DNA from 3 places in the Massilia scottii genome. Region 3 is predicted to be linked to each of the others. Evidence: predicted binding sites of a transcription regulator. Region 3 holds the regulator's gene; each other region holds the start of a gene.
The links. Region 3 encodes sigma-54, which starts transcription at its own class of promoters, with help from an activator protein. Its sites were predicted from a motif close to TGGCANGNAANCTGCTTT; they were not measured.

Region 1 (10,631 bases), on a different contig from region 3:
GGTCGAGGGCAGGCTGTACTGGCCGGGGTAGGGGGCGACGCAGCCGGCGGCGAAATACGGGTTGCCGGTGAGGCTGGTCGGCTTGCCGTTGGCGTAGACGGTGTAGTTGGCCGGCGAGGACGAGGAGCCGGAGGTGTTGCTGGTGAAGGCCGTGCCGCCCAGGCGGGCGATGTCGTCCGGGTCGCTGATGTTGGGGCGGTCGCGCTGCATCAGCGAGGTGCGTTTCTGGGTGTCGAAGGCGGCGTAGACGTTCCAGCCATCCTTGGCCAGGTCGCCGGTGCCGGTGGTGATGCTCAAGCGGCGCTGGTCGCCGCCGCCGCTGCGCTCGGGCGCCATGACGCTGGCGCTGACGGTGGTGTCGGAAATCGAGCGCCTGGTGATGAAGTTGACCACGCCGGCGATGGCGTCGGTGCCGTAGATGGCCGAGGCGCCGTCGCGCAGCACTTCGACTCTTTCGATGGCGCTCATCGGGATGACGTCGACGTTGATCGAGCTGTCGCCGATGGCTTCGTTGGCCAGGCGGCGGCCGTTGAGCAGGACCAGGGTGCGGTTGGTGTTCAGGCCGCGCATATTGATCATGGTGCCGCCGCCACCGCCGCCGACCGGTTCGTTGGTGGCGCCGACGGTGAGCGAGGTGGCCACTTCGGACATCGTGGTCAGGCCGCGGCTGACCAGCTCCTCGGATTTGATGGTGGTCAGCGGCAGGGCGTTTTCGCTCGCCAGGCGCTTGATGGAGGAGCCGGTGACTTCGACGCGGGCCATGGCGGCGTCGGCCTGCTGGGCGGCAGCCTGGTTCATCAGGGTCAGGACCGCGATGGCAATGGAGGATAGCAGCAGCTTGGGTTGCGGGAACCGGGATGATGTTGGCACGGCGAGTCTCCTGATTGGATTGTTTTTATGGTTAGACCAATTCTAGTTTGGCCTGACCAATTAATCAAGGTGGACTTGCCAATATCCTGTCGTTCCACCAATGGCGGAAACGACGAGGTGGGGTGGAAAGAAAAAGGTGTGGTGGTACTCTCGGAGTACGAGTGGAAAAACAACGCCCCGGCGGTTTACCCGCGCGAGAACGTGCGCGTCACCCGTTCCAGGTGCGCGCGCATGGCCTGGCGGGCGCCAGCCACATCATGGGAAGCAATCGCTTCCAGAATCTTGCGGTGATCGGTCAAGGTGGTCACGCGCAAATCCTCGGTCTGGAAATGCTCCTTGAGCTTGTGCCACAAACTGCCGCGCTGGTTCCACAAGTAATCGACCACGCCCACCAGCGCCGTGTTTCCCGTGGCGCGCGCAATCGCCAGATGGAAATTGCGGTCGGCCTGCTCGTTGCTGGCCCGGTCTTCATGGTGGTGCTCCATCTCCAGCACCGCCGTCAGAATCGCGTCGATGGCCGAATCGGTGGCCATCTTGGCCGCCAGCGCCGCCACTTCGGACTCGATCATGCGGCGCGCGGCCAGCACCTCGAACGGACCCGGCCCCACCTCGGGCACGTCGGCCTGCGCGGTGGCCTGCTCGCTCACATACACGCCGGAGCCGCCGCGCACTTCCACGATGCCGCTCAGTTCGAGCACGATCAGCGCTTCGCGCAGCGACGCCCGGCTCACGCTCAGCTTGGCAGCCAGGTCGCGCTCGGCCGGCAGGCGCTCGCCGGCCTTGATGCTCTCGTCGCGAATGAGTTCTTGAATCCGGGTGGCCACCACACGGTACAGGCGCGGCTCAGCCGAGTTCGATTCTTGCGGCGCAGAGGGTTTCTTCATTGATTGCTGGGTCCGGGGTAAGGCGTGAGGGAGGGTGTTCGCATGCTCGCCTGATTTTAGTTTGCTATGGCTAATGTTGCAAGGCTCTCCCCCCATGTGCGCGCTACCAGCTCGATTCGCGCTCCGGGGTCGATGAGATGTGGTGGATCGACAAATCGGCGCCCTGGAATTCCTGCTCGGGGTCGAGGCGCAAGCCCATGGCCTTTTTCAGCACCCCATACACCAGGTAGCCGCCGGCCAGCGCGATGGCCACGCCCAGCACGGTGCCCACCAGCTGCGAGGCGAACGACACGCCGCCGATGCCGCCCAGGCTTGTGAGGCCGAAGATGCCGGCGGCGATGCCGCCCCAGGTGCCGCACAGGCCGTGCAGCGGCCACACGCCGAGCACGTCGTCGATCTTCCAGCGGTTCTGGGTGAGGGTGAACATGGCCACGAAAATCGCCCCGGCGATGGCGCCGGTGGCCAGTGCGCCGAGCGGATGCATCAGGTCCGAGCCGGCGCACACGGCCACCAGTCCGGCCAGCGGGCCGTTGTAGGTGAAGCCCGGATCGTTCTTGCCGAGCACCAGCGCGGCCAGGGTGCCGCCGACCATGGCCATGAGCGAGTTGACGGCGACCAGGCCGTTCATCTTGTCGAGCGTTTGCGCGCTCATGACGTTAAAGCCGAACCAGCCCACCGCCAGAATCCAGGCGCCGAGCGCCAGGAAGGGAATCGAGGACGGCGGGTGGGCGGCAATGGCGCCGTTGCGCCCGTAACGTCCGCGCCGCGCACCGAGCAGCAGCACGGCGGGCAGGGCGATCCAGCCGCCCACGGCGTGCACCACGACCGACCCGGCGAAGTCGTGGAACTCGGCGCCGAAGGCCAGCTTGAGCCAGGCCTGGATGCCGAAGCGCTGGTTCCAGGCAATGCCTTCGAACAGGGGGTAGATGAAGCCGACCAGCAAGGCGGTGGCGATCAGCTGGGGATAAAACCTGGCGCGCTCGGCGATGCCGCCCGAGATGATGGCGGGAATGGCGGCGGCGAAGGTCAGCAGAAAGAAGAATTTGACCAGTTCGTAGCCGTTGCGCGCCGCCAGCACGTCGGCGCTGGCGAAGAAGTCGACGCCGTAGGAAATGCCGTAGCCGATGAAAAAATAGGCAATCGTGGAAACGGCGAAGTCGGCCAGGATCTTGACCAGGGCGTTGACCTGGTTCTTTTTCCTGACCGTCCCCAGTTCCAGGAAGGCAAAGCCGGCGTGCATCGCCAGGATCATGATGGCGCCGAGCAAGATGAAAAGCGCGTCGGCGGCGTGGTTGGTTCCGTTCATTGGACGATTCCCGATAAAGGTGCATGGAAGTGCTGCTGCCTTTAAAGAAAGCAATAATCGTTCCATTTTGGTGCGGCACCGCAAGCGCTTGATTTGACAGGGAAATACGCGCACCCGGCGGCTGGCGCCGGTGCGCGCGCACCACGGCGGCGCATCCGTTTTGGTGCAGCGTTCAGGCGCAGTGATTGTGGCTGCGCAGCAAAATATCGAACTGGGGCGCGGTCAGCGGCCGCGAAAACAGGTAGCCCTGGCCGAAATCGCAGCCGGCGGCGGTCAGCAGGTCGCGTTGTTCCTGCGTTTCGACGCCTTCGGCAATGACCTTGATGCCGAGCTTGTGGCCCATGACGACGATGGCTTCGCACAAGGCCAGGTCGTCCGAGCCGGCCACCATCTTGAGGACGAAGGACTGGTCGATCTTGAGGTAATCGATGTGGAATTTTTTCAGGTAGGACAGCGAGGAATAGCCGGTGCCGAAGTCGTCGATCGACATCTGGATGCCGCTTTCGCGAAACGAGAGCAGCTGTTCGCGAATGTTGTGGGTCGATTCCATGAGCATGCCTTCGGTGATTTCGACCACGATTTCGGTGCCGACATAGCGCCCCAGCACCGGATGGGCACGCACGTGCGGCGGATGGCAGGCGTGGCTGGCGCCGGGCGAGTGGCGCCGGAACTGGGCCGGCGACATGTTGACGCTGATCTGGAATTCGGGGTCGATGCTGCCGCGCCAGCGCATGGCCTGGTGGAACGCTTGCTGGAACACCCAGTCGCCGATGCTGATGATCAAGCCCGATTCCTCGGCCAGCGGGATGAATTCGGCCGGGCTGACCGGGCCGCGCAGCGGATGCTCCCAGCGCAGCAGGGCTTCGGCCTTGCGGATGCGCCCGCTCGCCAGCTCGACGATGGGCTGGTACAGCACCCGCAGCTGGTCGAGCGCGAGCGCGGCGCGCAGGTCGCTCAGGGTGCGCATCTTTTTCTGCGCGGCGCGCTGCATCGATTGCATGAAGTAGCCGAACTGGTTGCGTCCGCGGTTCTTGGCGGCGTACATGGCCTGGTCGGCGTTCTTGAGCAGGGTGTCGACGTCGGTGGCGTCGTGCGGGAACAGGGTGATGCCGATGCTGCCGGACAGGTACAGCGTTTCGGACTTGATGGCGAACGGTTCGGCCAGCGCGGCGAGCATGGCGTGGGCGACCCGCTCGACGCTGTCGAGGTCGTCGAGCTCGCCGAGGATGACGGTGAATTCGTCGCCGCCCAGGCGCGCCACGGTGTCGGCCTGGCGGATGCAGGCCGACAGGCGCGCGGCCACTTCGCGCAGCAGCTTGTCGCCGGTATCGTGGCCGAGGGTATCGTTGACTTCCTTGAAATGATCGATATCGATGAACATCAGCGCCAGCGGCAGGCCGGAGCGGCGCGATTTGCGCAGCTCGTGTTCGAGGCGGTCATGGAACATGCTGCGGTTGGGCAGGCCGGTGAGAAAGTCGAAATTGGCCTGGCGCCAGATGGTGTCTTCCGCCAGCTTCTGGTCGGTGATGCCGGAAAACATATTCACGCGGAACTTGACCTGGCCGCGCTCGTCGTAAATGGTGTCGACGCGCAGCCATTCGGCGCACTCGTCGCCGTTCTTGTGGCGCGCCCACACCTTGCCCTGCGCATGACCGGCCTTTTCCAGGCGCCGCAGCAGTTCGCAGTTGTGGGCCTGGCCCAGCACGCCGGCCAGCAGCATGCTGGCCGGCTGGCCGATCAGTTCCTGTTCGGTGTAGCCGCTGAGGCGGATAAAAGCCGGATTGACGGCGACGATGCGGCCGTTGGGCTCGGTGATCATGATCGCTTCGCCGATCGCCTCGTACACCATGGCCGACAGGTTCAGGGCGCGCTCGGTCTTTTTCCATTCGCTGATGTCGGTGGAAATGCCGATCACGCCGACCAGGCGGCCCTGCTCGTCGCGGATCGGCGAATCGGTCACGTGCATGGGGAAGGTCCTGCCGTTACGGTGGCGCACCAGGAATTCGCCCGACCAGCTGCAGCCGGCCTGCAGCCGCGCCATGATCTGGGCGGCCCGTTCGGCGGAGTTGTCGGCCGGGACCAGCTCGATGATGTTGCGTCCCAGCGCTTCGGCGGCCGACCAGCCGTAGAGTTTTTCGGCAAAGGGGTTCCAGTACAGGATGGTGCCGCCCACATCGGTGGCGATGACGGCTTGCTCGACCGAAGCCAGCAGGCTGGCCTGGAACTGGATCTGGCGCTCGCAGTTTTTGAGCTCGGTGATATTGTCATGCACCAGCACCACGGCCGGCACGCCGGCATGGTCGAGCGCGGTGATCTTGAGCGAGAACCAGCGCTGCTGGCCGGGCGCGTCGCAGGGATAGTCGAAGGTGGCGCTGCGGCGCCGCCCGGTCAACACGTCGCGTACCAGGACGCCGACCTGGGTGGCGTCGCGGCAGCCGGACGAGGCCGCGCGGTCGCACACGTCGAGGTAGTTGATGCTCTCGCAGACCCGGGATGGGTCGCCGCCATTGGCGAGGGCAAATTCACGCCACGCCTTGTTGGCCGACAGAATCGTGCCGCGCTGGTCGATCAGGACGATATGCTCCAGCAAAGCATCGATCGTGACCTCGGGGATGGAGTCGGGTAAGGCGGCTAGCATTGTCACACGGGCTCCTTGCGGCAGAGGAGGCGGAGTTCGTCCCGCATCCGCCAGTCGTGTAAGACAGTCGTGCTTCAAGAAAGTGCGGTCTTGTGTCAAATTATTTTGCCCCGGCGGCGCTGGCGGCCGCGGGACGATCGACGGCGCAGCCGCAGGGCAGCGGCAGGCGCCATCGTGTTACCCGGTGTCCGGCACCGGGTTGGTTGGGGCTTATTTCGGGGCGCTGAGGCAGGTTTTCATGAAGGCTTTGCGCTCGTCGCCTTTTTTGCCGGCGGCGTCGGCGTTGCAGGTCTTCATCTTGTTTTGCTGGGGCGTGGCGGTCGGGGCCGCTGGTTTGGCGCTCAGGCAGTCTTTCATGAAGGCTTTGCGCTCGTCGCCTTTCTTGCCGCTGGCGTCGGCGTTGCAGGTCACCATCTTGTTCTGCTGGGCCGACTTGGCCGCCGGCGCCGCTGCCTCGGCCGCGGCGAAGGCGGCACTGGTGAACGCCAGCAGGGCGCAGGTCATCAACATGTTTTTCATCGGTTCGTCCTCGGTCGTTGGATTATTCTGGCGTGCAACAGAGCAAATATACGTCAGATGTTGCCGCCGTCACCACTTTTTCTTGGCGCCCGCGCTTTTTGGGGCACTTCCAACTGTCCATGATTTGAAGCGGTATAATTGATTTTTCACGGTTCATAAGCGGTTCAATACGAAGGATGACGCCATGAATGAACTTTCTGCCGATCACGATACGGTGCGCTCCGACGATACGGGCGCCTACCGCAGCGGCGTGGCCGCGCGTCTGGCGGGCTTGCCCGTCGAAACCTTGCGGGTGTGGGAGCGCCGTTATGGCGTCTCCGAACCGCAACGTTCGGCGCGCGGGCAGCGTTTGTATTCGAGTGCCCAGGTGCGCCGCCTGAGCCTGATCAAGCAGCTGGTCGACCAGGGCCATCCCATCGGCGCCATGGCCCGCTTGCCGCTCGACCAGCTCCAGCATCTGGCCGAGCCGCTGGCACCCGACACCGGCGCCAGCGGCCCGATCCGGGTGGCGGTGGTGGGCGCCGGGCTGGCGCGCCAGTTGACGGCCGCTGGACGCGACCGGCTCGCGCTCGACGTGCGCCAGTCCTGCGCCCGCCTCGACGAGGCGGGCACCGCCTTGCGCGGCGTGGATGCCGATGTGCTGCTGATCGAATTATCCGAACTGGACGATTCGGCCCTGCCGCAGGTGGCCGCCGCGCGCCTGGCGTGCGGCACGCCGGCGGTGGTGGTGCTGTACCGTTTTTGCGCCAGCGCCACGATCCGCCATCTGCGCGCCCTCGGCTGCCTGGTGGCGCGCGCGCCGTCCGACATGGCCGAGGTGGCATTGCTGTGCCAGGTGGCGTTTCCGGCGCGGCGCGCGCAGGTGGCCGCACCGGCCCGTGCGCCGGCGCCGCGTCCCGCCGACACGGTGGCGCCGCGCCGGCTGGACGACCAGGCCCTCGCGGCCCTGGCGGCGGCCAGCAATAGCGTGATGTGCGAGTGCCCGCGCCATCTTGCCGATATCCTGATGATGATCGGCAGTTTTGAGCGCTACAGCGTGCAGTGCGGATCGCGCAATCCGGGCGACGCCGCCCTGCACCAGGAGTTGGGCCAGGCGGCGGCGCAGGCGCGCACCCTGCTGGAAAACGCACTGGAACGGCTGGCGCGGGCCGAAGGCTTGCCGCTGCCGGATGGCCTGGCCTGAGCCGGACCGCCATTTTTATCATCTTTCACAGGAACTGAGCATGTCGAACGGATTGACTACCGAATACCAACCGAGCACCGTGACGGTGTCGGAGCGCATCCGCGAGCGCCTGGTCGCCAGCAAGACGCGCTTCCACGCCAATGACAATATCGCGCGTTTCATCGAGCCGGGCGAACTCGACGAGCTGCTCGACGAAGTCAGCGCCAAGCTGCAAGGCGTGCTCGAAAGCCTGGTGATCGATACCGTCAGCGACCACAACACCCAGGATACCGGGCGCCGCGTGGCCAAGATGTTCATCAACGAAGTCTTCGGCGGCCGTTATGTGCCGATGCCGCCAGTCACCGAATTTCCCAACGCCTCGCACTTGAACGAGCTGATGATCATCGGCCCGATCACGGTGCGCAGCGCCTGTTCGCACCACCTGTGCCCGGTGATCGGCAAGGTCTGGATCGGCGTGATGCCGAACGAGCATTCGGCGCTGATCGGCTTGTCGAAGTACGCGCGCATCGCCAACTGGATCATGAGCCGTCCGCAAATCCAGGAAGAGGCGGTGGTGCAGCTGGCCGACCTGTTGCAGGAAAAGATGCAGCCGGACGGCTTGGCCGTGGTCATGGAAGCGGACCATTTTTGCATGCAGTGGCGCGGCGTGAAGGATATGGATGCGAAAATGATCAACAGCGTCATGCACGGGTCGTTTTTGAAGGATCCGGCGCTGCGGCGCGAGTTTTTGTCCCTGATTAAACGCTGATCTTTCGGAGAATCACACCATGCTCGTCCGCCTCCTGTACGCCAGCCGCGCAATTGCTGCGCCGCAGCCCGATACGATCCACGACATCATGTGCCAGTCGCACGCGCACAATCCCGCCCAGGGCATCACCGGCATCCTGTGCCACAGCGAGCATGTCTACATGCAAGTGCTCGAAGGCGGGCGCGAGGCGATCAACGCGCTGTACGCGAAGATCGTGCGCGATACGCGCCACACCGATGTGGTGTTGCTGCACTATGAGGAAATCAACGAGCGCCGGTATGCCGGCTGGACCATGGGCAAGGCGAACCTGGCGCGCATCAATCCGTCGACCTTGCTGCGTTTTTCCGACTTGCCGGGACTGAACCCGCATGCCATGTCAGGAAAGAATTCGCTGGCGCTGATCGACGAACTGATGGCCAGCGCGTCGGTGGTCGGCCACCCGTAGGGCAAGGCCGCACAGCGGCCGGATGGCCGCGCCGGCAGCAGTGCGGCGCAATGGCGCTGCTGGAGAAAAGCAGGGCTTATTCTTCGTCCGCGGACACGTCGCCGGTCTTGCGGTTGTATTTGAGCGTGATCTTGTTCAGCTCGCACAGATTGAAGTCGTCCCACTCGACTTCCGAACCATCGTCGTCGAACGTGACGTTCAGGCTTTGCAGGCACTGGGCTTTGTTCGAAAACTTGATCAGGCGCGCCTTGTTGGGTGCCAAAATACCCTCGCCCAGACGGTCGTTACCCCAGGTTTTGCTTTTGGCTGGAGCGATATGGACCGAGCGGATCGGATAGCCGGTCTTGTTGACCAGCGTGAAGTCGGCATCACCGGCAAAAGCTGCATTGCCAAGGAACGCAGTTGCGATTACGAGCATCTTGATTTTCATGAGTGTCTCTTTCGATAAATTCGGTTTGACCGATCGTCCCGCCACTGTGCGGGCGCCGCCGACAGATGGGGGCTGACCTGTGCCGGGCGTCGATCTGAGTGAAATATATCATGCTCAAGAGTATCAAATTGCGGCATGTGAAATTCCTTTTGCATGACGATGCAAGCGCGCAACAAACCAGATTGTTTGTTATTTTTTGATTACACCGATGCTGCGGCCATGCACCGGCGGGCAGGTTTGTGGTCGGAAAATACATGAGTGCGGCGTCGATCCGTCGGCGACCATTGTGACAGCGCTCAATGAGGTCAAGCGCACACGGAACGGGACGGGCAGGCGCTGCTCCGATCTGATCCGAGTCGTCCTCCCAGCGAGTCCCATGCGCCTTATTTTTCCGAGCGGCCCGTGCCCGCGGCACCGGCGCGACGAAGCCAGCGCGCATCGCAGGCTTCGTAGCGCCGGTACTGTCGTCTGCGTACGTTACGCGACGTTGATCTGGACCCTGCGCGGCTGGGCGTGCGCCGTTTTGGGAATGCGGATTTTGAGTACCCCGTGCGTCAGTTCCGCGCTCGCCTGCTCGCCATCGAGTTCCCTGGACAGGGCGAAGGTGCGCTGGTATTGCAGGTGCTTGACCTCGGCGTAGCGCGATTCCATCCCTTGCGGAACATCGAGCGATACCGCGCCGTTGATGGTGAGGCTGTTCGTTTCGAGGCGCAGATCGAGCTTGTCCCTGGAGACGCCGGGCAGGTCGGCCAGCAGGGTGATGCCGTTGGCGTCTTCAATCACGTCCACTGGCGGTATCAGAATACCGGTGCGGGCGACGGAAGTGCCGGTGGCCTGGTCGCTGGAGGAGGTTGGGGTCATCGCGCCGGGGCCACCGTCCGCTGCCGCGCTGCCCTGGCCGGCGCCGGCGCTATCGCCCATCTCCGCACTGCCCTGGCTGCTGTCAGCGCCGGCGGAACCTCCGGTCCCGCTGATGGCATCGGCGCTGCTGCCTGCGCCCGATGCGCTCATGTCGCCGCCTGCCTCGCTGCCCGCCCCGCTGGTGCCGCCTTCGGCAGCCTGGCCCGTGCTCCCGCTACCGCCAGCGCCGCCAGTTCCGACATTGCCGATGTTGCCCGCACTGCCGGCGATACTTGCGTCGGCCGGATCACCCATGGCTGGTGGATTGCCTGCCTGGCCGGCAGTACCTGCCGCGCCGCTGTGTTCGTTCTCGTTGGTCGTCATGGTGCGCTCTCCTGGTCAATGAACTGAAATGCGGCGTGGCTGGGTCGCCTGGCGCCGTGCCACGGTGACGTGCAGGACGCCGTCGCGATAGTGCGCCGATACCGATTCGGGGTCGATGTCGTCAGGCAGGCTGACTACACGCTTGAAACGGCCCGCGAAGCGCTCGTTAATCTGTACCGTGGCTTGTTGCTGCGCACTCGACAAATCGTCGGCCCGCTCGCCGGCGATGGTCAGCACCCCCTGTTCGAGCTGCACCTCGATCGATGAGGGGTCGAGCCCCGGCACGAAGGCGTACATTTCGACACTGTGCGGCGTGCTGCCGACGTTCAGCGCAGGGAAGCCGCCACGGCCCAGGCCGCGGATGCTGGGCCCGAGGTCGAAGGC
Region 2 (10,631 bases), on a different contig from region 3:
CTCGAAGGCTTGGGGGAGGGCGTGGCGACGCAACTTGTGCGCGTCGAAGGCAAGCAGGCGTGGAAGGCGGCAGCGGAGGCGTTCTCGGCGATGGCGATGAGGGCGACGGGCAGACGCCTTGCCAATGCCGCGATCCCGGTCGTCGGCGCCGCCTTCTCCGTGCCCGACGTCATCACGGGCGTCAAGGACATCGGGCACGGCGACATCGTCATGGGCGTGGGCACCGTCGGCGTTGCGCTGGTCGACATCGCGGCGCAGGGGCTGCACTTTACGGATGAGCTTACGGGCGGCGGCGGGACGGTGCTTGCGTGGACCATCCAGGGCTGGACCGCAGCGATGCAAATGGGCTGGGAATCGGCGCGCGTCGCCGCGCGCTCGGCCGAACTAAGCCGCTACATCCGGGAACACAACAACCAATTGCCGTCACACGCGAAGCTGGTGGAATATGGCTTGGACGACGAGGATATCATGCTGCTCGAAAGCGACGTGCGTCGCGCCACGACCCCGGTTCCGCTGACCACCGCCGAGCTTGCGGATCGGGTGCGCGCACTGATCGCGCAAATCGAGGCGAAAGGAGGAACGGACTCCCGGCAAGCCCCGCAGGAGATCGTCGTCGAGCGCGACAAGCTCGGCCGCCTGCTCGCCGCGCTGGAGCGGCAGGCGGCCGCGGAGAACGACCATGCGGCCGCCGAGCGGGATGCTGCCAATGCGCAGGCGCGGCAGGCGCGGCTCGACCAGGCGCTGCGCGCGCAGGCCCGGGAGCGCCCAGCGTCGCCGGTGACGGCGGCACAGACGGCTATGCAGGCACCGGCGACAGTGCCGCTGCTGCCGATGCCGGGCTTCGCAACGCACGGCGCTCAGGCGGCAGACCTTGGGCCTTTCCTTTCGCAGCCTGCTACACCATCCTTTTCAGGTATCACGTTCGAGTCGGCGGAACTGCGAAGCACGTATTTTGGCCGTGTGCGCGCTACGCTACTTAACAACGCCGCGCGCCTGGAGTCGGAACATTTTCCGTCAGACAAGGTCGCGGTCTTCCGAAAGGATGTGGGCGTCTATGTCGCAGCCCTCGACCAGGCGATCGCGGCATACACGTCCAAGGGCAGCGCCGAGTGGCAGGGGGTGCAGGAAATGAAGCGCTTGCGTGATGCAGCCGACAACACAGACCGCAGCAAGTTTTTGCGCTGAACGGTGTATAGAGCCAAGCACAGCGCTCTGAGCACCGACCTTGGCAAATGCTTGACGCCCGGAGCTTGACGGCAGGGCGTGATGCCGTACTCCGAGACGGCAATGAGCTTGACTCCGTACAGAAGTGTTCCCCGACGGAAGGCGCTTGCCCGGGTGTTAGCGCGGCTGCCTTGATTACTCCCGCCTCCAGCTATGCTGGGAGGGCAAAAGCGACGATAATGTCGACTCCGCCATTTTGCACACTCATTAGAATTCCCCATGGAAATTAAGGTCAACTTTCTCGATAAGCTTCGTCTTGAGGCCAAGTTCGATGATTTCACAGTGGTCGCCGACCAGCCTGTGCGCTACAAGGGCGACGGCTCCGCGCCTGGTCCGTTCGATTACTTCCTGGCCTCATCGGCTTTGTGCGCAGCTTACTTCGTGAAGTTGTATTGTGTAACGCGCAATATTCCTACCGATAATATTCGCCTGTCGCAGAACAATATTGTCGATCCGGAAAACCGTTACCAGCAGATCTTCAAGATCGATGTCGAGTTGCCGGCGGATATCTCTGATAAAGACCGCCAGGGTATCCTTCGCTCCATCGAGCGTTGTACGGTGAAAAAAGTGGTACAGGCCGGGCCCGAGTTTGTGATCAACGAGGTGGATAATCTGGACGCCGATGCGCAGGCGTTGCTGACCTTGAAACCGGCGTCCGAGGCGAGCACCTATATTGCGGGCAAGGACCTGCCGCTGGAGCAAACCATCGCCAATATGTCCGGCGTGTTGGCCGGTTTGGGCATGAAGATTGAAATCGCTTCATGGCGCAATATCGTTCCCAATGTGTGGTCGCTGCATATCCGCGATGCGCACTCGCCGATGTGTTTTACCAACGGCAAGGGATCGACCAAGGAAAGCGCGCTGGCGTCGGCCTTGGGCGAGTTTATCGAGCGATTGAATTTCAATCATTTCTATGGCGGTACGTTCTGGGGCGAAGACATCGCCAACGCGGCGTTCGTACATTACCCCGACGAGCGCTGGTTCAAGCCTGGCCGCAAAGATGCGCTGCCGGCCGACATCCTGGACGAGTACTGTCTGCAAATTTACAATCCCGATGGCGAGCTGCGTGGCTCGCATCTGATCGACACCAACTCCGGCAATGTGCAGCGCGGTATCTGTTCGCTGCCGTACGTGCGCAAGTCGGACGGCAAGGTGGTCTATTTTCCATCCAACCTGATCGAAAACCTCTATGTCAGCAATGGCATGAGCGCCGGTAATACGCTGGCCGAAGCGCAGGTGCAATGCCTGTCGGAGATTTTCGAACGGGCGGTCAAACGCGACATCCTGGAAGGTGAAATCGCCTTGCCCGATGTGCCGCACGAGGTGCTGGCGAAATACCCCGGCATTCTGGCCGGCATCCAGGGGTTGGAAGAGCAGGGCTTTCCGGTGCTGGTGAAGGATGCGTCGCTGGGCGGGGCGTATCCGGTGATGTGCGTCACCTTGATGAACCCGCGCACGGGCGGTGTGTTTGCCTCGTTCGGCGCGCATCCGAGCTTCGAGGTGGCGCTGGAACGCAGTCTGACGGAATTGCTGCAGGGTCGCAGTTTTGAAGGTTTGAACGATCTGCCTCGACCTACCTTCGTCAGTAACGCCGTCACTGAGCCCAATAATTTCGTTGAACACTTCATCGATTCGAGCGGTATCGTGTCGTGGCGCTTTTTCAGTGCCAAGGCCGATCATGATTTTGTTGAGTGGGATTTTTGCAGCCCGGGTCAGAACGCCAATGCCGAGGAGGCAGCGACCCTGTTCGGCATTCTCGAAGGCATGGGTAAAGAGGTGTACATGGCGGTGTACGAGAATTTAGGTGCCGCTGCCTGCCGCATTCTGGTGCCGGGTTATTCGGAAGTCTACCCCGTGGAAGATTTGATCTGGGATAACACGAACAAGGCGCTGTTGTTCCGCGCCGATATCTTGAACCTGCATCGCCTCGACGATGCCAGCCTCGAATCACTGCTCGAGCGCTTGGAGAACAGCGAGCTTGACGAATACGCCGACATCGCTACCCTGATCGGGATCGAATTCGACGAAAATACGGTCTGGGGACAGCTGACGACGCTGGAGTTGAAGCTGCTGATTCATCTCGCCTTACAGCAGTTTGAGGAGACGAAGGAGCTGGTGGAAGCCTTCCTGCAGTACAACGACAACACGGTCGAACGGGGATTGTTTTACCAGGCCTTGCATGTCGTGCTTGAGGTGCTGCTCGATGAGGACCTGGAAATGGACGATTACGCGGTCAATTTCCGCCGGATGTTTGGCGACGCCCGGATGGACGCGGTCATGGGGTCGGTGGACGGCAGTGTGCGTTTCTTCGGTTTGACGCCGACGAGTATGAAACTGGAAGGGCTCGATAAGCACGAACGTCTGATCGACAGCTACAGGAAAGCGCACACCGCACGGGCCAATGCTGCGGCCAGATCGTAAAGATTCCTGGTATCGCCGCATTTTCCGTTTTGCTTCGTGCATCCGCATCCGCAGTTGCCGGGATCGTCAAGTGCACAGGCGCCGACGGGAAGGGTGCTTTTACGGATCGGGCTTGTGCGGGTGATGTACCGCGGCGCGCCACATCGGCTCGACCCTTTCAGAAAGATCGCGCTGGCGAGATAAGCAGGTTTGCGCTGAGGTGACAGTCGCCCGCACCTTCAAGCCCCAAGCCAAGCGCTGCCGGAACGGATGCCGGTCAGCCTTGGTCTTGACACTGAAGCCGGCTATTTTTTTACTTTTGTAGCACTTGCAAACAACTCGATCTTGCGTGTGGGACCAGAAACAATGAGCAGATCCGCAGGTTCTACGGATGTTTCGGGGGTGGCGTGCTGGAAGTCTGTATTGGCACGCTTAACGCCTACCACGGTTACGCCAAACTGCTCGCGCACCCGTGACTCGGTCAACGTTTTATTGTGCGTGAGGGTGGGAGCGTGAATCTTCGCGATGGCAAAGCCATCGTCAAACTCCAGGAAGTCGATCAGACGTCCCGTCACCAGGTGGGCCACGCGTTCGCCCATGTCTGCCTCTGGCATGACGACGTGATGGGCCCCCATCTTTTTCGCCAACTGACCGTGGTCGTGGTCGAGTGCCTTGACCCATATGTCCTTGATCCCCAGTTCGGTCAGCACCATCAGGGTCAATAGACTTGACGCAATATCGGTACCGATGGCGACAATCGCATGCGAAAAGTCGGCCGCACCAAGCTGGAGCATCACGCTCTCTTTGGTGGAATCGGCCTGCACTGCGTGGGTCAGCTTGTCTGCCCAGGTCTGGACGCGCTCGCTATTGTTGTCCACGCCCATGACGTCATGGCCCAGCCGGACCAACGACTGGGCAACTGCGCTACCGAACCGGCCCAAGCCGATAACCAGGACACTGTCGCTTGCCGAAAACGCAAACTGCTCTGTGAAAATTCTACCCAACAATTGGATGCTCCTCTGGATAGCGATACGGCATACGCCGCTCACCGAGTATGAGTGATGTCGCTAAGGTGATGGTTCCTATGCGGCCTAAATACATTAATGCAACAAGTACAAACTGCCCTGCCGCCGGCAGATCGGCTGTGATTCCGGTCGATAGTCCCACCGTCCCGAAGGCAGAAATCACTTCGAAAATGACCCGATCAGTCGTGGCGTCACTCACCGATAGCAATATTGTAGTGCCCAATATGACCGTCGCGCTTCCGAGTACCAGGACCGTGACTGCCTGGCGCTGGGCGGCCCCGCCGACACGCCGACCAAACGCTTCGCTGTCGGGATGGCCCCGGATCTCTGCCAGGACCAGCAAGAACAGAATGGCGACCGTGCCTACCTTGACGCCACCGGCGGTCCCGGCGCTACCGGCCCCTACGAACATGAGCAGATAGTGCAGTGACCAGGTTTCTCTGCTGGCAACGGCAAGATCAATGGTGTTGAACCCGGCAGTTCTCGCCGAGACCGACGTGAACGCCGCCGACAGGATTTTCTCGGGAAGCGCCATTGCGCCCAGGGTCTTTGCGTTATGCCACTCGAAAATCAGGATGCCGAGAAAGCCCAGGGCCAGCAAGAAACCGGTCACGGCCAGGGTCAGCTTTGTATGCAGCGACCAGCTACGCGGCGATCGCGTTTTGTCCCGCAGGTCCATCAACACGGGAAATCCGATACCCCCAATAAAGATTGCCAGCATCAGCGGAAGGAGGACTAGCGCATCAGGAGCGTAGCGCATGACGCTGTCCGCATGGATCGAGAAGCCGGCGTTGTTAAACGCCGAAACTGAATGGAACAGTCCGCTCCAGGCAGCCTGCTGCCATTCCAGGCCATAGCCCAGGCGAAATCTCAACGTCAAGACCAAAGCAACGATGAACTCGCACACGATCGTCACAGTGAGCACAAGTTTGGCGACATTGGCGACGTCGCCAAGCCCCAGGGTATGGGTCTCGGTTTGGGTGATGAGCTTGAGCCGTAGCCGGGGCGAACGGTTGACCATCAAACCAAGTAAAGTCGCGCCGGTCATCATGCCAAAGCCCCCGATCTGGAACAGCAGCATGATGGTAGCTTGGCCTGCCGATGACCAGTACGTGCCGGTATCGACGATGGCGAGGCCGGTGACGCACACTGCCGACGTTGCAGTGAAAAGCGCCGTGAGAAATGGCACTGAACCGCCTCCTTCCCGCGCGAACGGCATCATCAAAAGAGCTGTTCCAATAAGGATTGCTACAAGAAATGCGAATGCGACAATGCGAGCGGGGTGGAGAAGTCGTTGTCTTATCATTCGTTTTTGCGGGAGTCAGGCAAGAGGCAGACTTTGCCAGTCCTGCCTGGTTATAAAGATGTAGCGCGGATGTTGGTGCGTAGATAAAGACGTTCTGAGCATCAACCTGGAGTATACCCTAACTCTCTTCAGGCAAAGTCGGGGAGGGCGGTCGGCGCGTTCTTGCGCTGCGCGGACGTGGCCGCAGCGGCGTCGCCCAAGACGATCAATGAGACGCAAACGAAGCGGGCGAGGGCGGGATGGGAGAGGGTGCCCATCCGTACTTTCAGGCTGGCCGGGCCCAGGAAAATTGTCATATGGGTCAGGCCCTGGGTGCGCAATGATACTCGGCTGGTCGACTAAGCCAAGGCAGAGCAATCCATTTCATCTGGTCAAGGATGTCGACAATCTTTACATATGTTCCAGCGAACTTGCCATGCGCCGATGCAGGTCATTGAATGCGTTCATGATTTTTTAACAGGCATGGATATTGCTGCATATCAAATATAAATTGATTAACCTTGACAAAGGATTCACATGAAACGCATATTGCTCGCAGCATTGCTGTCGGTGGCAGGATTGAACGCCAACGCCATCGTCCTGACCTTCGACGACATCGACGAGTATTACCCCGGCCTCGAACACGAGCCCATTCCGACTCCGTACCACGGCTTCCAGTTCAACGATCCTTCGCACTGGATCAACACCGTCGATTCGCCCTACAATTATGGCGCGCACAGCGGTAAATTCACCCTGTTCAACCTCTTCGGCGGCCCGATCGCCGTCATGATGCAGGACCGTTCGGATTTCACACTGGGCGGCCTGTGGGCGCAAACCTGGGACAGGCAGGCCGACCGTACAGGCTTGATTCGCGGGTATCAAGACGAGGTGCTGGTATTTTCGTCACGCGTCGACCTGACCTCGAGCTTCAGGTATTTTTCCGGCTATGCCGGCAAGCTCGATTCGCTGGTACTGGACTTTGGCGACTACTTCCTGGTTGACGACCTGGAGCTGACCGGTCCAGCCGTCGCGGCCATTCCGGAACCCGGTTCGCTGGCCCTGCTGGGCCTGGGCCTGGCCGGTGTTGCCGCCGCGCGCCGCCGCCGCGTCAGGCAGGCATGACCGTTTAGCAGCGACGGCGAGCGGCTCGTTGCATATCTCGAATGGAGGACATGATGGGACTCTTAACCTTCAGTATCAACGTCACCTTGGACGGCTGCGTCGACCACCAGGAAGGAATCGCCGACGACGAGACACACGCCTTTTTCACCCGCCTCATGGACGAGGGCGGGGCGATGCTGTGGGGCCGCGTCACCTACGAGATGATGGAGAGCTACTGGCCAGCGGTCGCCAGCGGCGCCGCGGAGGCACCGGCGGCGATGCGCGAGTGGGCGGTCAAGCTGGAGGCCAAGCCGAAATACGTCGTGTCCTCGACGCGAACGGCCTTCCCCTGGATCAACAGCCACCACATCGCCGGCAACTTGCAAGCGGGCGTACAGAAGCTCAAGGACGCAACCCCGAACGGGGTACTCCTCGGTAGCGGCAAGCTCGCGACCGAGCTGGACCGGCTGGATCTGATCGACGAGTACAAGTTCCTCGTGCACCCCAGGATTGCCGGCCACGGCCCGACCCTGTACGGCAGCGGACTGCCCAGCACGCGACGGCTCGAGTTGATCTCGGCGAAGCCACTGCGCAGCGGCGCCGTCGCCATGCATTACCGGCGCGCGCGCTGACTCGGGGTCTGCTCCAACTGGGCCAATGCGAGTCTGACCGGTTTCGAGGGCGACAAGGCAGCGTCGCCTAAGGTCAACGACCATGCCGATTTATGCATATTGCATAAGGAAATGCACACAAAGGTGCTTTAAAATAGATGATAAAATGACAATCAATGGAATTGGAATTGGCCCCTCACACCGAAAGCGACACGCCGATGATCAAGAGCACCGAGGATCTACGGCGCTGGTTCGTGCAGAGCGGGGTGGCCTCGCCATTGGACCTGTGCATTGGTCCATTGCCACGTTCGAAAGCCGCTTTGGGACGCTGGTCTAGCGGCCATGCCGAACACGTGGTCCGTTCCGTGAGTCCGCATCCTGGGAGTTATCGGCTTTCCCTCATGCTTTCTCCTCTGGAGGCACGGATCTGGGCCGGCAACAAGCCGGTCTGGGGTGGCATGATCGCTGCGAACCGTTTTCGGATTTCCCCGCCCGGCGAATGTGGTCAGTGGACCCAGATGAGCGCTTGCGACATCGTCAATATCTTCATTCCGGTCGACCTGGTCGATCATCTTGGCGGCCTGCGCAATGACGCCGCCAGCAATAAATTGGTGGCCAACGTGTTTGTGCAGGACCGGATCGTGCTCGACCTCGTGCATAAAATGCTCAATACCGCAGCGCTGGCGGGACAGCTTGCGCAAGAGGCGTGCGACGGCTTGATTACGGTCCTTGTGTGTTATTTGCTTGAGCACTATACCCAGCCAAACAGCTTGCCCGAGAGGAGCGGCCTCGGCGGCAGCCGGCTGCGCAGCGTGCTTCGGCACATTGCGCAAAGTTCGGCTGAGTCGGTATCGAATGCCGAACTTGCCGCACTGTGCGGCATGAGCGAGGCTCACTTTTCACGCGAGTTTCGGCGCGCGGTCGGACTGCCGCCACACCAATACATGATGAAGCTGCGCCTGGAACGGGCCTGCGCGGCGCTACTGTCGGAGCAAGCGCGCGTTCTGGATATCGCGCAGGAATGCGGCTTTACCAATGCCAGCCATTTCTCTCGTGCATTTTCCTCGCAGTACGGAATGTCGCCCACGATCTTCCGCCAACAACACCGAACTGCAACATAAACGGCGACATCATTTTGTTTGGCCACGCTTCGCGTTACAGCAGCAGTTTTATGCAATATGAGCAGGATTGAAGGCGCGACGTTTCCAAAATGGAAACAAACTCCTTGTTCGAAAACAATAAACTCGAACGAGGACGACAATGAAACTACTCACATCTTTATCGCTTACATTGGTGACCCTGGCAAGCCTGACAGTCGCGGCACAGGCGCAAAATATCTCCCTGCGCGTGAGCGTCAGCGAAGGACGAACCGGCGTCAATTTTGCGCCGATTCACGCCGAAGTGGGTGATTTTGCGCTGACCCCGAGCCTGCCCGGCCACGCCCAGGGCCAACAGTGGCGCGTCGTCGCACGCAATGCCGCAGGTACGGTAGTGCATGAAGTGGCGATCAAAAACACCCAGCAAAGGCACGTTGAAGTATTCGATCCGAAAACCGGCGCCATCGATATGTCGCGCCGGGTGAAGCAAGCTGACAGCGTTTTTGAGGTGTCCTTGCCGTTTAGCGCAGCAGTCGCCAGCGTCGACGTACTGGCGCCAGCGTCGACCAATGTGGGCATCAAGGCCGTTACCGCACCGCTGGCAAAATTCGACCGCGCGTCACTGGAAAAAAAGGTGGGCGCCAGCAAGCTGATGCGCACCCAGAGTATGGCCGCCGCGGCGCCAGCGGCGAGCGTCACCACGGTCGTCAACACTGGCCCGTCCAACGCGCGCATGGACTATGTGTTCATCGGCGATGGTTATACCGCGGCCGAAATGAGCAAATGGCAAGCCGATGCGAAGAAGGTGATCGACGGCTTCATGGCCGATCCTTTGTTCGCGGCCAATCGCGCCAATATGAATGTCCGCCGCGTCGATATCGCGAGCAATCAATCCGGGGTCGATGAGATCGATAAAGGCATCTATCGCGACACCGCCATGGATGGCGAATTCTACTGCTATAACATCGAGCGCCTTCTGTGCGTCAACGAGACCAAGGTGTATAACATTGTCGGCTCGGTTCTTGCTCCGGACCAGCGCGACGTCATCGTCGTCATTTCCAACTCGACCCGCTACGGTGGTTCGGGCGGGGCGATCGCCACCGCGTCGATGAACACCTCGTCGGTCGAAGTGGCTTTGCACGAAATCGGCCATACCGCATTTGCGCTGGCGGACGAGTACGAAGGCGGCACATGCGACCTGAGTTCCGAGCCGACGGAAGGCAATGTGTCGCTCAACCGCACGCGTAACGTCAAATGGGGCAGCAAGATCGCCGCCGCCACGCCGGTACCAACCACGGTCGGTAGCGTTGCGAACGGCACGGTAGGGGTGTTCCAAGGGGGGCAATACTGTTCAAGCGGTATCTACCGCCCAACCGAAAATTCACGTATGCGCACCCTCGGTTATCCTTGGCACGCAGTCAATGAAGGACTGGTGAAGACGGTGTTCGGCAAGTATACCGCCGTTACCCAAACCGGAACGCTGGGCAGTGGCGGCATCGCCTACGCGCCAAACACAAGCCCGGGTTACATTCAAGCGGGCAGTGGCACCTACAACGTGCAATTGACCGGACCGGCCGGCACCGACTTCGATTTGTCCCTCTACAAATCGCTGAGCACCGGCTGGAGCAGAGTCGCGGTCAGCCGAGGCAACACATCCAGCGAATCGATCAACTATGTGGGAACCGCAGGCTATTACTACATCGAAGTGAAATCGTATTCGGGTTCCGGAAGCTACACCGTGAAATACTCCGTCCCGCCGAAGTGACACTGGCGCTCGCACGCTTAGCCCATGCCGGGATTCGACATGGGCTACATAACAGGTTCAGCACCCAGTCCGCAGGCACAAGCGCTTCGTTCAGGAAGGTGTAGTAGCGTTTGCTGGTGTATT
Region 3 (10,631 bases):
GCAGCGCTGCTGCGCCGCACGGGAAACCGCGCTTGACCGAAGGGGGTGGTTAGGGTTTGGCGGGACGCTTGCGCAGCGCCTGGGAGGTTGCGTAGGCGTCGAGGGACGTCAGCATCTGCTGCGGATCGATGCGCTCGCCGTTGCGAAAGGCTTCCAGATGCAGGTGGGGACCGGTGACCTTGCCGGTTTCGCCGGCCAGGCCGATCATGTCGCCGGCGCGCACCACCTGGCCCGGCTGCACCGAGCGCACGCTCAGGTGGGCGTACAGCGAACGCACGCCGTTGGCGTGTTCGATCAGGACCACGTCGCCGTACTGCGGCCCGCCCTCGTACTGCGCGCTTGAGGTGACAACGGTGCCGCTTGCCGCGGCCAATACCGGGGTGCCGGTGCGGGCGGCGAAGTCGATGCCGTGATGGCCGCCTTCCAGGTTCTTGCGCGCGGCGCCGTAAAAACTGGTGACGCGCACGCGGTCGAGCGGCATCTGCCACTGCTGCGGCGCGCTGGCGATGGTGGCCGATGCCGCTGGCGCGGTCGATTCCGGTGCGCGCCAGGCAAACGCCGGCTGCAGGAACAGGCTTGCGCCCAGCACCGACACCAGCGCGCCGGCCACCGCGGCCTTGCCCGGCAAGCCAGGCGCGCGCAATCCCTGCTCGCGGATCAGGTTCACCCTGGCGCGCAGCGACGCGGCGTTCCCGTCGCCGAAGGCGATGCTGGCCGCAGGCGCGCCGAAGCTGTCCTGCTGTACCTTGAGCTGGGCCACCAGGGCGGCCGCATACTGCTTGCGCTGCTGGGTGGGACGGCCGGCCAGCACGGCGCGGTCGCACCCCAGTTCCTGCGCCCAGTTCAGGCGCCGGGTCAGCACCGCCAGCAGGGGATTGAACCAGAACAGCGTTTGCAGCAGCATGCCCGTGTGCAGCCACAAGGGATCGCGGCGCTGCCAGTGGGTCAGTTCGTGGGCCACGATCAGGCGCTGCTGCTCCTCGCTGAAGCTGCGCAGATGGCGCGGCAGCAGCAGGTGCGGCCGCGCGAGACCGGTCAGCATGGGCGAGATGGCGGCATCGGTTTCGGACACGCGCAGGCCGCGCCGCAGCAGCGCAGCCACCGGCTCGGCGCCAAATCCCGCGTGCTGCGCCAGCGCCGCGGCGTCGAGCGGGCGCGCGCTGGCCAGCAAGGCGCGCAGGCCGCGCTGCGCATGCATCCAGCGCGCCCCGGCCGCCAGCAGGCCGGCCGCGTACAGCGCCAGCCAGGCTTGCGCGAGCAGTTCGATGGCGTCGATGTCGTCTTCGGCGCCATCGGCCTCGCCGGCGCCGGAGTACTGCAGCGGCGCCGGGGCTGAGGCCACGGCGCGTTCGATCTCGATGGCCGGCAGCACGCTGTAGCTGGCGCTGTGCGGCAGCAGCGCCAGCGCGAAGGCGCATGCAATGGCCGCCTGCGACCAGAGCCACACCGAGCGGTGCCCGGCCAGCACCGGCCACACGCGCGTCGCGAGCGAGAGCAGCGCCAGGATGATGGCGGCCGCAATGCCGCAGGTGATGCTCGCTTTAAGGAAGGGAAAGGCGATCGCGTCAAACATGCTCAGTCCTTCGCGTCGGGCCAGTCTTGCAGCATCTGTTCGAGTTCGGCGAGTTCCTGCTGGTCGACCAGTTTACTGCCGGTGAACATATTGACGGGCAGCGGCGCATCGATTTCCATCACGCGGCGCCCGAAGTCGCGCGCAAAGGCGGCCAGGGTCGTCACCTTGTCGAGCTGGGCGCGGTAGACCTGCACCCCGTGCTGCGCGTGCTGCGACACCATCTGCTTGTCGAGCATGCGTTCGAGCGTCTTGCGGGTCGAGGAAAACGACCAGTCCAGTTCCGCGACGGCGCGCTCGTGCAGTTCGCGCGCACTCAGGGGCTGGTCTTTCCAGAGGACTTTGAGCAGGCTGAGTTCTGAAACCGAGGGAATGGCTGACATGACGATGCTCCACATTGTGACTAATGGGGCAAGTATGCGACATTTGTCACACAAGGTCAAGCACCAACCCGGCGGCGCGCCTTACATCAATCCAGATGGCGCAGCGGATGCGCCGTGGCCGGCCACACCGGCGCGAAGAAGCGCTCGACCATCTGCGCGTCGACCTGATCGAGGCTGGCCGGATTCCACTTGGGCGCATTGTCCTTGTCGATGACGAGCGCGCGCACGCCTTCGAGCACTTCGCCGTGCTCGAAATTGTGGCGCACCACGGTGCGTTCCATGCGCAGGCAATCGGCCACGCCCAGCGACGCGCCGCGCAGCAGCAGTTCGCGCGTCACGCACATCATCAGCGGGGAGCGCTGGCGCATCGCGGCCAGCGCCTTTTGCGCGAACTCGCCGTCGTCGCCTTCGAGCGAGGCCATGATGGCCGCCACCGAAGCGACGCCGAAATGGCGGTCGATGCCATCGCGCTGCGCGGCCAGGATCGAGGCGCCCGCATCAGCGGAAAAGGGCGCCGCAAACGCCTCGATGGCCGCGCGCAGCTGCGCGCCCGGTGTGGCCTCGATCAGTTCGCTGAGCGCGCCCATGTGCGCCTGCGGCACGAACAGATCGGCCAGCCCGACATACAGGGCATCGGCCGCGCCGATGGTCAGGCCGGTCAAGCCCAGGTAATGCCCCAGCTGCCCCGGCGCGCGCGACAGAAAATAACTGCCGCCCACATCCGGAAACAGGCCGATATTCACCTCGGGCATGGCCATCCTGGTTTTTTCGGTGACGATGCGGATGCGGCATTCGGGACCGCCCTGGGCAATGCCCATGCCGCCGCCCATCACCACGCCATCCATCAGCGCGATATACGGCTTGGGGTAAAAATGAATCAGGTGATTGAGCGCGTATTCTTCGGTGAAAAAATCTTCCAGAAGCGCGCTGCCGCCCATGGGCGTGGCATGCCCGCAATCGTGGAAAAAACGGATATCGCCGCCCGCGCACAGCGCTTTCTCGCTGCTGCTGCCAATGACCACGGCATCGATGGCGGGATCGCTACGCCATGCGCTCAATTCCTCGGTCAGGTCGCGCACCATCGCCAGCGACAGCGAATTGAGGGCCTTGGGGCGGTCGAGGATAATCATGCCGGTACGGTTGGCAACGCGGGTCTGGACGAATTCGCTCATGGCTGGCTGGTAGAAGAGGAAAAGAGCGCTATTTTATCGCGCATGGATGCAAAAAGGGCGCCACGCGGGCGCCCTTTGGCGAAAGGGACGGGGCCTGCTTATGCGGCCGACGGCGTCTCTTCTTCAGGCATCTCTTCAGGCATGTGCTTGATGGCCTGGTGATTATGGTCCTGGACCTTGCTCTTGTACTTCATGACCTGACGATCCAGTTTGTCGATCAGGGTATCGATGGCGGCGTAAAGATCGTGCGACAGGCTTTCCACATACACGGTTTTGCCCGACAGGCGCAGATTGATCTCGGCCTTTTGACGCTTTTCTTTTTCCGTCAGATTGTCGACGGTGAGGATGACAGCAATATCGATCACTTGATCGAAATGGCGCCTTACGCGCTCAAGCTTGCTCTGTACGTATTCACGGATGGCTGGCGTTACTTCAAGATGATGTCCACTGATTGTGAGATTCATACACACACTCCTAATGATAATGGCACTTCTTGTTACTATCGTTCGTACGCATGGCAGCGCAGAGGAACAGCGTTATTACAGCACGGACGAGGTGATCCTGTACGTCCGCAAAATTGCCAATCGATTAATGGGTTTAATGGTATTCAACTCCTTCATTTTTGTACCCGAGCAACTTTCTCTCGTGTAGAACCAAGTGTATCAGTTATTTGGCATAGCACAAGGTAAGCACAAAGACGCCAGGAATCAAGGGGAAATAGCCGGTATATTCTCTGCGGTATATCCTCGTAATACCGGCAGGATCGGAAAGTAGCAGGTGTGTAGACTGATATATATAAGACAACGGTCTTCACCTACAATCGCTTCCCCGCCCCTTCCCGACGACCGATATGTTCAAGCGATCCGCCTTTACCTCCCTGCTGCGCCTGGCCCTGGCCGGCGCCCTGTGCAACGCCGCGCCGGCCTTTGCCGCCCTCAGTTTCGACCTGAGCGTAGCCACCAAATACGCGGTGGCGTCGCACGGCAACAACCCGCCGCCGGACAAGATCGAGCAGTACAAGGTGGTCCTGGGCGAACACTATCTGTCGGTGAGCAGCGCGAGCGAATCGACGATCTACGACCTGGCGTCCCGGCGCCGCTACCAGATCGACCTGGCCACTCGGCGCTATGTCGATTACTCGCTGTTCGACGAAGCGGGCTTTCGCGTCCAGGAACTGAAGAACCGGTCGGTGCTGAACCGGGCGCTGAGCGTGGCCAAGGTCGACGTGCCGGCGTTCGACCCGGTCTTCGACGAACATGAGCTGTCGGTCGCGTCGGCGGCGCGCAAGCTGTCCGACTCGACCGAAGCCGGCGCCACCGTGCTGGCGGTCGACGGCCATCCGCTGGCGCGCATCCCGGCCGGCGGCACCAGCATCGGCGCCGGCGACGCGGCCAAGTTCGAGCGCATGATGCGCTACCGTTTCGGCGGCCATCCGCTGGTGCTGGCGCGCCTGGCCAGCGAGAAGCGCGTGCCGGCCGGCTTTGTGATGCACCACAAGCAGGTCGGCCACAGCCAGACGCGCACTTACACGGTCAGCGCGCTCAGGCAAAGCGCCCCCGCCAGCTACGACCTCAAGCCGTACAAGCCACGCACGGCAGCGGCCGACGAACTCGATCAGCTGCTCGACAAGGCGCAGGCGAATGCGGCCCCGCCAACGGCGGCAACCAGGCAAGCCTTCGAGACCGAGATCGCGCAAGCGTTCGCCGACAAGCGTGCATTCGACGCCATGCTCGGCATGTCCGAATTGGCCTTTGTCAGCGGCGAACAGATGAAAATGCCGACTCCGGAGCAGAAGGTGCTGCTCAACGCCGACCCGCAAGTGCGCGCGTTCGCGGCGGCGATACGGCCCAAGGGGAAGGCGGAGATGGAGGCGGCGCTCGCCAAGCTGCAGGAACTGCGCAAGCTCACCACACACAAGCAGCACATGCTGGCGCTGTTTGAAGCAAATTGGCGCGCCAAGCTGGGCGACGTGCGCGGCGCGCTACCGCTGTACGCCAGCGTGTTGCGCGCCAATCCAGCGCTGGCCGGGGCCTACAAGGATATGGGTGATGCGCTGTTCCTGAGCTACGACATGGCGCGCGCCTGGCGCAGCTGGGATGCGGGCCGGCGCATGGCACCCGGCCTGGGAACGTTCAAGGCGGTGAACCAGTACGAGCAGCTGCTGCTGCGCGAGCACCCGGAATTTTTCTAGGCGCCGCGCAGCTCTGAGCAGGCTAGAGGCACTTGCGCAGGGCGACCGGCGGAATCTTGAGCGCTTCGCGGTACTTGGCGACCGTGCGGCGCGCGATCACCATGCCCTGCTCGCCCAGCATGTCGGCGATCTTGCTGTCCGACAGAGGGCTCTTGGGATCTTCGGCGCTGGTGAGCTGCACGATCAGCGCGCGGATCGCCGTCGATGACGCTTCGCCGCCCGCTTCGGTGGCCACGTGGCTGCCGAAAAAATATTTGAGCTCGAACATGCCGTGCGGCGTCATCATGTACTTTTGCGTGGTCACGCGCGAGATCGTACTTTCGTGCAGGCCGAGCGTGTCGGCGATTTCACGCAGCACGAGCGGGCGCATCGCCACCGCACCGTGCGAGAAGAAATTGCGCTGGCGTTCGACGATCGCTTCGGCCACCCGCAAGATGGTATCGAAACGCTGGCGCATGTTCTTGATCAGCCACTTCGCTTCCTGCAGCTGCGCGCCCATCTGCCCTTCGCCCTTGCCCTGCTTGAGCAGCGCGGCGTACATGCTGTTCACGCGCAGGCGCGGCATGACATCGTTATTGAGCATCACCGACCAGCCGTTTTTCGCCTTGCGCACGATCACGTCCGGCACCACGTAGTCCGATACGTCCGACGCGAACTCCGCGCCCGGATGCGGATTGCACTGGCGGATCACGGTCTGCGCCTCGCGCAAGTCTTCATCGTCGCAGTCGAGCGCCTTTTTCAGCTTGTTGAATTCACGCTGCGCGAACCAGGTCAGGTGGTTCTCGACGATGGTCAGCGCCATGCGCCGCGTCACCAGCGCCACACAAGGCATGCGCCGGATCTGCAGCGCCAGGCACTCGGACGCGTTGCGCGCGCCCACGCCAACCGGATCGAAACTTTGCAGCAGCGCCAGCGCCGTGCGCAGTTCTTCAATTTCGATATCCAGCTCGGGTGGCATGCGCTCGTGGATTTCTTCCAGCGTTTCGGTCAGGTAGCCGTTGTCGTCGATGGCGTCGACGATCAGTTCGACCAGCGCGCGGTCGCGCGCCTCCAGCACGGTCACGCGCATCTGCTCCATCAGGTGCTCGCGCAAGGTGGTGGCCGAGGCTTCCAGCTGCGGGCGCGAATCCTCATCGTCGGATGTCTTGGCGCGACCGAGGTCGCCCCATTCGCCATCGTTGTCGCTGCTGGCCGGGCTGTCCGCCTCGCCGCCTTCGAAGCCCTCGCCTTCGGCCGGCGCCGGCGCATCCTGCGCACCCGGCTCGGGCGCCGCTTCGGTCGGCGTCGAGGTGCTGCTGATGGCGCCATCGCCCAGCAGGCGCACCGAATGATCGAGCGGATCGTCGAGCCGTTCGAGCAGCGGGTTGTCGCTTAACAGCTGTTCCAGTTCCTGGTGCAGTTCCAGGGTCGACAACTGCAGCAGCCGGATCGACTGCTGCAGCTGGGGCGTGAGGGCGAGGTGCTGTGAGGTGCGTAGTTGAAGGGACTGTTTCATGCCTACATCCGGAAGTGTTCGCCCAGGTAGACCCGGCGCACGGATTCATCGGCGATGATGTCGTCGGGTCGACCGGAGGCGAGCACCGCACCCTGGTTGATGATGTAGGCGCGATCGCAAATGCCGAGCGTTTCGCGCACGTTGTGGTCGGTGATCAGGACCCCGATGCCGCGCTGCTTGAGGAAGCGCACGATGCGCTGGATCTCGATGACGGCAATCGGATCGACCCCGGCGAACGGTTCGTCGAGCAGCACGAAACGCGGGTTGGTCGCCAGCGCGCGCGCGATCTCGACCCGGCGCCGCTCGCCGCCCGACAGCGACATGGCCTGGTTCTCGCGCAGTTTTTCAATTTGCAGGTCGGCCAGCAGGGTGTCCAGGCGTTCGTTGATCTGGGCTTTGGTCAGCGACTTGCCGTCCACCTTTTGCAGTTCCAGCACGGCGCGGATGTTTTCTTCCACCGTCAGCTTGCGGAACACCGACGCTTCCTGCGGCAGGTACGACAGGCCGAGCGCGGCGCGGCGGTGGATCGGCAGGCTCGAAATATCGACTCCGCTGATATCGATCGTGCCCGCGTCCGACGGCACCAGGCCGACGATCATGTAGAACGAGGTGGTCTTGCCGGCGCCGTTGGGGCCGAGCAGGCCGACCACCTCGCCGCAATCGACCTGCAGCGACACGTCGCGCACGACCAGGCGCTTGCCGTAGCTTTTCTGCAGCCCGCGCACGATGAGCGTGCTTCCGCAATTCTTCGGTTCCATCATTGGGTTCCCGCGGCAGGCGTGGTGGCCGGCGCCGGCACTGGTGCCGGTGCGGGTGCTCCCGGCGGCGTGCCCGGTGCGGCGCGCGGCTTGCGCGGCGCGATGATCATGGTGCCGCGGCCCTGGCCCGGCTTGTTGGTGCCGCTGGCGTCGTTACGCGCCAGGAAAACTTCCTTGCGGCTGTCGTAGGAAATGAATTCGCTCTCGATTTCGTTGGTCGGCTTCTGGCCTTCCAGCTGGCGGATCTTGGCGCCCGAGAAAAGCTTCATCATGTCGTTGCGTTCATCGTATTCGATGCGCTGGGCCTGCCCTTCGACCCACAGGTCGGGGCCACCGTCGCGTTTCTGACGGAATGTGGCAACCTTGCCGGGGCTGGCGGTCAGCGTCACAAACATGTCGCCTTCCGGCGAGTGCTTGACGACGGCGCGGTCGGACTTGAGGACCAGGGTGCCCTTGGTGACGACCACGTCCCCCGTGAATATCGTCACCTGGGTTACTTCGTTGGTTTCAAGTGACCCGTAATCGATCACCGCCTTTTTGGCGGCATCGGCCTTTTCGGCGGACGCGGTTGCCGCCGCCAGGCCTAACAGGGCAAAGGCTAAGAATTTTTTCATTGTGGTTTACCTGTGATGGGTGGCGCTGCGCGCGCCGCTTTCGGTGGATACACGATCTGCCCGCGGCTGGCGAATTTGAGCTCGCGCGTCGCGTTGTTCGCCTCCATGCCGGTCCCGGTGATGGTGGCGGTGCCCAGCGTGACCTGGACCGGCTGGTCGGACGTCATGCGGTCTTCGTCGATAAATACAGTCAGCGCTTCGGTCTTGAGCTGCATGGCGCGGTTGGTGGGCGATTCGGGCCGCACCACGTTGACATTGCCGATCAGGTCCGCCTGGTTCTGGGCGTGGCGGATGCGCGCGCGCTGCGAGGTGATGGTGGTGACCGGCTGGCCGGGCGCGACGCCCTGCAGCACCGGCAGCTCGACGTCTGAGGAATCGTCGATCGGGCGGTGCGTGAGCTTGGCGCCGGAAACCAGGTAGCGCGGCTTGCCCTCGGGCGTCATGCGCACGAAGCTGAATTGTTCGACGATGTAGTCGGGTTCATTCTTGAAACTGTTCGGATCGACCGAGGTGTCGCTGTTCTGCGCCAGCTGGACCAGCCAGAAGGTGCCGAAGGCGAAGAAGGTCCCGACCACCATGGTCGCGGTCAGGCGCCAGCGGTGTGCGGTGCGCTTATGCATGGTCGTTCCTTGTCGTTTGCATCAGGCGAAGTACGGCGCCAGGGCCGTCTCGTAGGTGCCCTGCGCGCGCATGACCATGTCGCACACTTCGCGCACGGCGCCGCGCCCGCCGCCGGCCTTGGTGACGTAATGGGCGCGGTACTGCACTTCCGGGTGCCCGGTCGGCACGGTGACGGCAAAGCCGACCTGCAGCAGCAGCGGCAGGTCGATCACGTCGTCGCCGATGTAGCCGCACTGCGCGGCCGTCACGCCCGTCGCTTCCAGCAGTTTGGCAAAGGCGATGCGCTTGTCGTGGATGCCCTGGTGGACATGCATGATGCCCAGGTCGGCCGCGCGCCGCACCACGATCGGCGACTGGCGCGCGCTGATGATGGCGGTGGCCACGCCGCTTTTTTGCAGCAGCTGGATGCCCAGGCCGTCGAGCACATTGAAGGTCTTGGTCGCTTCGCCATCGGGGCCGTAGGTCAGGCTGCCGTCGGTCAGCACGCCGTCGACGTCGAAAATCATGACCTTGACGGCGGCGGCGCGGCGCAGGTGGTCGAGCTGGTAGGTAGAGTTGACTTCGGGCTGGTTCATCAGATTACCTTCGCGCGGGTCAGGTCGTGGATATGCAGGGCGCCCACCAGCTTGCCGTCGGTGTCGACCACCAGCATCTGGTTGATGCGGAATTCTTCCATGATGGCGACGGCATCCACCGCCAGCTGGTCGGGACCGACGCGGCGCGGATCGGCGTGCATCACGTCGCGGATCGTGATCCTGGTGAAGTCCTGCACACGCTCGATGAGCCGGCGCAGGTCGCCGTCGGTAAATACGCCGATCGGGCGCTGGGCTTCGTCGACGATGGCGGTCATGCCCATGCCCTTCTGGGTGATTTCGAGCAGGGCCACCGACAGCGACACGTCGGCGCTCACCTTCGGCACCGCGTCGCCGCTGCGCATGACGTCGCGCACGTGGGTCAGCAGGCGCCGGCCCAGCGCGCCGCCCGGATGCGAGCGGGCGAAGTCTTCTTCCTTGAAGCCGTGCGCGTCGAGCAGGGCCACGGCCAGCGCGTCGCCCAGCGCCAGGGTGACGGTGGTGCTGGCGGTCGGCGCCAGGTTGAGCGGACAGGCTTCCTTGGCCACGGAGACGTCCAGGTGCACATCGGCCAGCAGCGCCAGGCTCGATTGCGGATTGCCGGTCATGGCGATCAGCGGCGCGCCCATGCGCTTGATGATCGGCAGGATCGACATCAGTTCGGCCGTCTCGCCGGAGTTAGAAATGGCGATGAAGGCATCCTGCGCGGTGACCATGCCAAGGTCGCCATGGGCCGCTTCGCCCGGGTGGACGAACATGGCCGGGGTGCCGGTCGACGCCAGGGTGGCGGCGATCTTGCGCGCGATATGGCCCGACTTGCCCATGCCGGAGACAACCACCCTCCCGCCGCATTCCATCAGCAGGCCGACGGCCTGGCCGACGCTGTCGTCGGTCTCCAGGCGTGCGTGCAGGGCGCGGATGGCGTCCGCTTCGATTTCGAGCGTCTCGCGGGCCAGTTGCATGGCGCGTTGCGTGAGGTTTTTGTCAAAAGCTTTCAGCATTGTTTTTTCATGGGTTACACTCATGGCAGAAGTATAAACGAATTGCGAAAGCAAAAAACTTGCCAGACGCAGAAATCGTCGTCACCCCGTGTTTTCGCCCGGCCTTTACCATTCCTTTACACGGCACTGCATGTTTTCAGGACTAGAACTTACCCTCCTTCTGTTAGGCAGCGCCGTACTGGGCGTGGTCGCGTTCCGCATGATGCACTTGCCGCCGATGCTAGGCTACCTGGCTGTCGGCATCCTGATCGGCC

Region 1: the regulator sigma-54 is predicted to act here: its motif matches at 3,108-3,125, upstream of RBA41_RS25295 (ammonium transporter).
Region 2: the regulator sigma-54 is predicted to act here: its motif matches at 6,414-6,431, upstream of RBA41_RS01915 (PEP-CTERM sorting domain-containing protein).

The regions. Positions count from the first base shown of each region.
Region 1 is NZ_JAVCWM010000023.1:40,829-51,459, forward strand. It holds gene RBA41_RS25285 (TonB-dependent receptor domain-containing protein) at 1-870, opposite strand, end outside; gene RBA41_RS25290 (FadR/GntR family transcriptional regulator) at 1,056-1,754, opposite strand; gene RBA41_RS25295 (ammonium transporter) at 1,858-3,060, opposite strand; gene RBA41_RS25300 (EAL domain-containing protein) at 3,233-5,698, opposite strand; gene RBA41_RS25305 (PsiF family protein) at 5,909-6,217, opposite strand; gene RBA41_RS25310 (MerR family transcriptional regulator) at 6,402-7,400, shown strand; gene folE (GTP cyclohydrolase I) at 7,441-8,148, shown strand; gene RBA41_RS25320 (BLUF domain-containing protein) at 8,168-8,593, shown strand; gene RBA41_RS25325 (hypothetical protein) at 8,670-9,023, opposite strand; gene RBA41_RS25330 (Hsp20/alpha crystallin family protein) at 9,501-10,247, opposite strand; gene RBA41_RS25335 (Hsp20/alpha crystallin family protein) at 10,263-10,631, opposite strand, start outside.
Region 2 is NZ_JAVCWM010000001.1:431,210-441,840, reverse strand. It holds gene RBA41_RS01940 (eCIS core domain-containing protein) at 1-1,185, shown strand, start outside; gene RBA41_RS01935 (OsmC domain/YcaO domain-containing protein) at 1,444-3,645, shown strand; gene RBA41_RS01930 (potassium channel family protein) at 3,930-4,631, opposite strand; gene RBA41_RS01925 (TrkH family potassium uptake protein) at 4,621-5,955, opposite strand; gene RBA41_RS01920 (hypothetical protein) at 6,084-6,251, opposite strand; gene RBA41_RS01915 (PEP-CTERM sorting domain-containing protein) at 6,472-7,056, shown strand; gene RBA41_RS01910 (dihydrofolate reductase family protein) at 7,107-7,667, shown strand; gene RBA41_RS01905 (helix-turn-helix domain-containing protein) at 7,823-8,767, shown strand; gene RBA41_RS01900 (M64 family metallopeptidase) at 8,907-10,508, shown strand.
Region 3 is NZ_JAVCWM010000009.1:155,342-165,972, forward strand. It holds gene RBA41_RS14900 (M23/M56 family metallopeptidase) at 50-1,573, opposite strand; gene RBA41_RS14905 (BlaI/MecI/CopY family transcriptional regulator) at 1,576-1,953, opposite strand; gene RBA41_RS14910 (enoyl-CoA hydratase/isomerase family protein) at 2,040-3,125, opposite strand; gene hpf (ribosome hibernation-promoting factor, HPF/YfiA family) at 3,224-3,589, opposite strand; gene RBA41_RS14920 (hypothetical protein) at 3,976-5,316, shown strand; gene RBA41_RS14925 (RNA polymerase factor sigma-54) at 5,339-6,811, opposite strand; gene lptB (LPS export ABC transporter ATP-binding protein) at 6,814-7,569, opposite strand; gene lptA (lipopolysaccharide transport periplasmic protein LptA) at 7,569-8,183, opposite strand; gene lptC (LPS export ABC transporter periplasmic protein LptC) at 8,180-8,803, opposite strand; gene RBA41_RS14945 (KdsC family phosphatase) at 8,825-9,379, opposite strand; gene RBA41_RS14950 (KpsF/GutQ family sugar-phosphate isomerase) at 9,379-10,377, opposite strand; gene RBA41_RS14955 (monovalent cation:proton antiporter family protein) at 10,508-10,631, shown strand, end outside.